Regions from separate parts of the Brevibacterium sp. UBA7493 genome, predicted to be linked through region 1. Evidence: predicted binding sites of a transcription regulator. Region 1 holds the regulator's gene; the other holds the start of a gene.

Region 1 (3,407 bases):
GGATGGGCAGGCAGACGGCCTGCGCATGCGGTGCGTGAGGAACGACAGACCGGCAGCCGCGGCTGCCGCACAGCAGACGGGAACAGACATCCAGACATACACGACAGACGATGACGGCGCGAGCCGGAAAGGAGGTGCCAGGTGAATTCCGGACCTCAGAACGAATGGTTCGACACGGACTACTACCAGATCCTCGGCGTCTCCAAGGACGCCTCGGAGTCGGAGATCAAGAAGGCCTACCGGAAGCTGGCCCGGAAGTACCATCCGGACACCAACCCCGGTGACAAGGCCGCAGAGGAGAAGTTCAAGCAGATCGGGCAGGCCAACCAGGTGCTGTCGGACAAGGAGACCCGCGAGCAGTACGACCAGGTGCGGGCGATGGGCCGCGGCGGTGCCCGGTTCTCCGCCGACGCCGGCGGACCCGGCGGTGCCGGCGGGTTCGAGGACATCTTCTCCGGCCTGTTCAACACCGGAGGCGGCGGCACCCGCACCCGCTACACGACCCGCAGCCCCGGCGGCGGGCCGGCTGGCTCGGCTGGCGGGGACATCCCGCCGGAGTTCGCTGATCTGTTCGGCGGATTCGGCGGCTCCTACGGCGGCAGCCCCTATGACAGCCCCTACGGCGGTGGGTTCTCCACCGGCCCGCTCAAGGGCGGGGACATCAAGGCCAGCACGAAGCTGTCCTTCACCGAAGCCGCCAAGGGCGCAACAGTCAAACTGTCGATGCCCGGGGGCAAGCCGCTGACCGTGCGCACCCCGGCCGGTGTCAAAGACGGGCAGAAGATCCGCCTGCGCGGCAAGGGCAAGGCCAGCCCCAACGGCGGCGAACCCGGTGACGTCATCCTCACCGTGCAGGTCGAACCCCACCCGGTGTTCACCCGCGACGGCGCGAACCTGCGGATGACGCTGCCGGTGACCTTCGACGAGGCTGCCCTCGGCGCCGAGGTCGAGGTCCCGACACTCGGTGGGATGCCGGTGCGGGTGAAGATCCCGGCCGGCACACCGTCGGGCCGCACCCTGCGGGTGCGCGGCAAGGGCATCGAGACGAAGAAGCTCACCGGTGACCTGCTGGTGACCGTCGAGATCGCCGTTCCGAAGAACCTGACGCCCAAGGCCAAGGAAGCGGTCGAGGCCTTCCGTGAGGCCACCAGCGGTGAAAATCCGCGAGCCGGGCTGCTCGACCGGGCCCGGGAGAGATGAGCGGGGTGAGCGTCGATGAACATCGGAGCGACAGCCGCCGTCTACGTCATCTCCGTTGCCGCTGAGCTGGCGGGCATGCACCCGCAGACGCTGCGGCAGTACGACCGGATGGGGCTGGTGGTGCCCAAGCGCACCGCCGGTACCGGACGGCGCTACTCACCGCGCGACATCGAGCGGCTGCGGCTGATCCAGAAGCTGAGCAAGGAAGACGGCATCAACCTCGCTGGCATCAAGGAGATCCTCGCCCTGCGCCGCGACCTCGACGAGGCTCGCGACGCCGCGACCCAGGCGCATGCAGTCGTCCACGAGCTGCGCCAGCAGATCGATGGGCTGCGGCAGCGCGTGCAGGCCGAATCTCGGGTCTTCGCCGCCGGGCAGAGCGGCGACATCGTCTCCGTCATGCACGGCAGGCGCCCGCGGGTGCGCATCGCCGGGGCTCTGCCCTCGGCAGCCAGCGCCCGGCCGGGCGGGAGCGGGGCCGATCGCGCCTCCCGCGACATCCTCCTCTACCGCCGCCGGTGACGCGGCAGCCTGCGAGGCGATCTTTCGCACCTGACCATGCGAAGCGGCGCCCAGCTCAGCAGCTGGGCGCCGCTTGCGCTGTCCCGGTGGTGCGGCCCCGCTGCCCAGGTCGTACCGCCCGGACTTGATCGCCTCAGATGAGGGTGTCGTGAAACAGCGGTGCCAACGCGAACCACTTGAGCAGCACGACAGTCGGCCCGTGTCGAACCGGTGCTTCGGTCATGCCCGCTGTGCTCGCTTCCGGCCGACGATCCACAGGATGATGCCGAGAATCGTCAAGCCCACGCCGAGCAGGCCGCCGAACACGGCGATGAGGATGCCGCCGACGGTGGAGAAGATCCCGCCGACCGACAGGGGTGGGGCGATGATGACATCGGGTTGGTTGCATGTGATCGAGTAGGTGCCTGCTTCCCGGACCGAGAACCCGTCGATCGACTCATAGGTCCTGCCGTCGAAGGAGTAGGACGACGTCTGATTCGTTCCCTTGCCCACCGGGGTGGGCCCTGTGATCGTGCAGCTGGTGAATCCGGAGCCCTCTGGCACATAGACCTGCCACTCAGATTCCGCCTCGAAGAACTGGTTCGTGGTGCCGTTGACGCGGATCGCCTCGTCGGAGAACCCTGACAGGGACGAAACGCCGGCGATCGTCATGATGATGCCGCCGATGATGGTGAGTGCGAGGATTCCAGCGCCGACGAATGTCAGGATCTTGCCGATCAGCGGCATCTTCGACTTCGGCTTCGGGGCACCCGCCCCGGTGGCATAAGGATCTTGGCCGCCGTACTGCGGCTCCTGGCCGGGATTTTGAGGCGGCTGCTGGCCCTGATCACCCTGCTTCCCCTGGTAACCGGGATACTGGGGCGGCTGCTGGCCCGGTTGAGGTGCCTGGCTGCCGTACTGCGGTGCCGACGGCGCTCCGTACCCGGCTCCGCCCGGGCTCTGCTGGCCAGCTGGACTGTCGCTCGGGTGCATGCTGCTGCTCGCGTGCGAGCCGCCGGGATGCTGCCCACCGGGCTGCGGCGGACCGGCTGAAGGCTGGGAACCTGGAGGCTGCTGGACACCCGGCGGCTCTTGACCTCCCGGAGGCGGCCCGCCTGCTGGCGGGCCGTTCGGCGGGGGCGGCTGGGGTGGGTAGCTCATGACGCTCGTCCTCTTCCTCGTCGTTGTCGGTGCTAGATCCAGGGCGGCGGTTCGGGGAGGTCCTGCGGAGTCGCCGTTCCCGAGGCGCCCTTGTCGTTGTCCTCGAGCCCGGAGTTCGGCCAGCCGCGCCCGGTGAGATAGGACACGATCTCGGCTGCCTCGCCGGTCACCTCGATCGGCTCAGCTGGACGCCTGTCTTCCGGCCCGGCGACGACCATGCGTGGGGATTCGTCGCGGTCGGTGATGTCGAGCTTGAAGTTGACTGGTTCGTCGCGGGCGATCCACATGCCGGTGATCTCATCGAGCAGTGCGTTGACCATCGCAGCCGGGAAGTCGAGGGTCGTCATCCCGATGTTGAGGTCCAGGGAATGCATCCAGGCCTCCCGCGCCCGCGACCACGGGATCTGCGCGGCCTGGATGTCCTCGCCCCGTCCGTTGACGACCGTTGCGTTCCAGGCCTCATCGTCCATGTCGTCGAACTCGTCGCTGAGCTCGTCGACGACCTCATGGGCCATCGTCATGACATCGCCGTTGGAGATGTGGGC
Region 2 (3,407 bases), on a different contig from region 1:
GAATCTCGGTTCCGGCATCACGGTCGAGCACCTTGGTGTAATAGGCCTCCGGTCCGGCACCGGGCAGAGTGCTGCGGTCATGGAGCAGGAAGGAGACGTGGCTGCGGCAGTTCTGCGTCACCTGCCAGTCAAGCTCGTACTCCCCCGGCACAGGCTTCTTTCCGCCTGCGCCTGATGACTCGGATTCGGGCAGCCGCTGGCGGCGCAGCTCGCTGACGAAGTCACTGATCTTCCGATTGAACGCCTCAGCACCGCGAACCTCGGGAAAGCGCAGAGTATAGTCCGGGCTGTCGGATTCGTGGCGCTGGCCGAGCACATCGGCAGGTTCGGCTGCAGCGGCGAACGGTGTGCGGCCATCGGCGAGTGCGGTGACCTGTGCTGCTGCCTCGCGGCTGGCGCCGTTCGAGGCGCAGCCGCTGAGCAGCAGGGCTGCGATCGCCGCTGAAGCGACAGCGGCGCGGGGACGACGCGACATGAGGAGACGATCCTGGGTGCAGACGGGGATGCGGGGACGAATCAGAGTTTAATCCGTGCCCCTGTGGAGATGCACACCGAATCCGGTGAATGTGAGGAGTTCGAAAGGCTCTCACAGCAGCAGCTGTGCACCGGTCGTCAACACGATCGGCAGGGTCAGCATCGAGATGACCGTCTGACCTGCAATCAGAGCGGCCATGAGAGTGGCGTTGCCGCCGAGCTGCCGAGCCATGACGTAGGCGCTGGAGGCTGTGGCGATCGACTGGAAGATGAGCCCGACGACAGCAGCCTCTCCCCTGACGCCGAATGCCAGCAGCGAGACGACCGTGACCGCCGGGACGATGAGCAGCTTGAGCACGGTCGCTGAGACGAAGGCGACGGCGTGCTCGCGCACCGAGAACCGCCGGATGCCAGCACCGACGCACAGCAGGCCGATCGGCAGCGCGGCAGCGGCGAGCGGATCGATCATCCCGGCCACCGCCTCGGGCGTGGTCACCGGCAGCACATTCCACGCCCCACCGGCAGCACAGCCGAGCACGAGCGGGTTGAGGATGACAGAGCGGCCGAGTGCCAGCCAGGAGCGCTTGTCGACGAGGAAGAGCTCGAAGGCGATCGAGGAGAGCACGTTGACGAGTGGGACGAGCACCGCGCCGACGATGGCAGCCAGTGCCGCGCCCTCCGGGCCGAAGAGAGTCGCCGACAGAGACAGGCCGATATAGGTGTTGAACCGGATCGCACCTTGGACCACAGAGGTGAACGATGGCCGGTCGGAGGCGAGCACCCGGTTGAGTGCGAAGAGGATGATCGTGATGCCGATCGTCGGCAGGACGAGGGCGCCGGCCAGGCGGCCGATGTCGATGTGGGAGATGTCGACAGCTGAGATGTTGCGGAAGAGCAGCACCGGCAGTAGGACGAAGTAGGCGAGCTTCTCGGCACCGGACCAGAAATCAGGGTCACTCAGCAGCCGCAGCCGGCGCAGCACCCAGCCGAAGGCGATGAGGCCGGCGACCGGGATGAGGGCGCCGACAACACTGACGAAGTCCATGTGCCCACTCTACGGAGACTGAGGTGATTCCCAGGAAACTGGTCAAGTGACGGGAATGAAACCAAACTTGAGCGCGTTAGACTCAACGTAAGCGACCAGCTGACCGAAAGGAGCCTGCCATGGCTGCAAAGTTCGATCCGATCCGCGATCTCGACCGCTTCTTCTCCGACATCACCCGCACCCCGAACAGCACCGCCCTGCCGATGGACCTGTACCGCGACGGCGACGCCTTCGTCGCCCGCATCGACATGCCCGGTGTCGACCCGTCGAGCATCGATGTCGACGTGCAGGATCGCACCCTGACGGTGCGCGCCGAGCGGACCGCCTCGACGGACAGCTCCGAGGTGCAGTGGCTCAGCCGTGAGCGCCCGACGGGCACCTTCGCCCGCCAGCTGACGCTGGGCAACCGCATCGCCCTCGACCAGATCACCGCTGCCTACGAGGACGGCGTGCTGCTGCTGACCATCCCGGTCGCAGAAGAGGCCAAGCCGCGCAAGATCTCGGTCAACCACACCCAGCGCGGAGACGTCATCTCCGGCGACGAGTCCCAGGCCTGATGAGCTGAGCGCTCCTGCGCCCAGCTCATCACGCCAACGGGCCGCACACCTGAGCAGGTGTGCGGCCCGTTTCGTGTCTCAGTTCCTAATGCTGGGGGACGCCGGAGCTGTGCTGCGGCTCAGTCGGTGCTCAGCACGATCTTGCCGAAGCGCAGGTTCGAATCGAGCTGCGAGTGAGCCTCTGCCGCCTCGTCGAGCGGGTAGACGGAGTCGATGATCGGGTCGATCGAACCGTCTTCGACCATATCGAGCAGGCCGGCGAAGTCCCGCGGGGAGCCCATGGCGGTGCCGAGCACGCGCTTGTGGGCCAGGTACAGGGTGCGGATGTCGAAGTCCTCGACGACGCCCTGGTTCTCCGTCCCGCCGAGGGCGACGACCGCGCCGCCGGGCTTGAGCATCATGACCGATTCCTGCAGCGTCGAGCCCACGGAGTCGAAGACGAGGTCGGCCTCGCCGATCTCATCGCGCAGTGTCAGCTCCCAGTCGTCGACCGTGTAGTCGACACCGGTGACGGCGCCGAGTTCCTTGGCGAGGTTGATCTTGTCGTGATTCGACGAGGTCACCGCCACACGCGCACCGGCCTTGACCGCCAGCTGCAGGGCCAGCAGCGAGAGCCCGGAACCGGCGCCGAGGATGACGACGGTCTGGCCCTTCTCAAGCTGCCCGACGGTGAACAGCGCGCGATAGGCCGTCACTCCCGACAGCGCCAGCGCTCCGGCTTCGGCCCAGGCCATCCGCTTGGGCTTGGGGTACAGGTTCTCCTCCGGCACGGCGATGAGCTCGGCATAGGTGCCGTCGCTCGGGCCGCCGAGGATGCTGAAGTCCGGGCCGGCGCAGGCATCGGAGTCACCCCAGTTGAGCGAGGGGAAGACGATGACCTCCTCGCCGGTGTCGCGGCGGATGCCGGCGGCATCGGAGCCGAGGATGAGCGGCAGGTGCGGGCGGTACTGCGGTCCGGCGCCTTCGCGGATGAGTGCGTCGCGCCGATTGATGCCGGCCATCTTGACCTCGACGAGGACCTTTCCATCTGCCTGCGGTTCGGGCAGTTCGGAACACTGCAGCACCTCGGGCCCGCCGTGCTCAGTGAGCTGGATTCCACGCATGACGTCTCCTTCCTGACTCTGGGTCCATCCTCTCATGCCGGCACTCCCCTGAGGCGGGTGGGCGCGCCTGCGACCAGGGATGTCTCAGTCTGCGGTCGGCAAGCGTGAGATGCTCACGAGGCACAGATAGGGCAGCTCGAATGTGCCGGTCGTGTCGAATCCGGCCTCATGGGCCCGATAGTCGCGGATATTGGCTTCGACCCGGGAGCGGGTGCGCTCGTTGGAGCG

The links. Region 1 encodes HspR, which represses chaperone genes until heat shock. Its sites were predicted from a motif close to AAGTTGAGTCNNNNNGACTCAACTT; they were not measured.
Region 2: the regulator HspR is predicted to act here: its motif matches at 1,584-1,608, upstream of B4E96_RS01920 (Hsp20/alpha crystallin family protein).

The regions. Positions count from the first base shown of each region.
Region 1 is NZ_DLOD01000004.1:57,162-60,568, forward strand. It holds gene B4E96_RS04105 (DnaJ C-terminal domain-containing protein) at 142-1,200, shown strand; gene B4E96_RS04110 (heat shock protein transcriptional repressor HspR) at 1,216-1,722, shown strand; gene B4E96_RS04115 (hypothetical protein) at 1,942-2,694, opposite strand; gene B4E96_RS04120 (maleylpyruvate isomerase family mycothiol-dependent enzyme) at 2,895-3,407, opposite strand, start outside.
Region 2 is NZ_DLOD01000003.1:125,768-129,174, reverse strand. It holds gene B4E96_RS01930 (polysaccharide deacetylase family protein) at 1-475, opposite strand, end outside; gene B4E96_RS01925 (AEC family transporter) at 587-1,519, opposite strand; gene B4E96_RS01920 (Hsp20/alpha crystallin family protein) at 1,639-2,076, shown strand; gene B4E96_RS01915 (quinone oxidoreductase family protein) at 2,196-3,179, opposite strand; gene B4E96_RS01910 (class I SAM-dependent methyltransferase) at 3,264-3,407, opposite strand, start outside.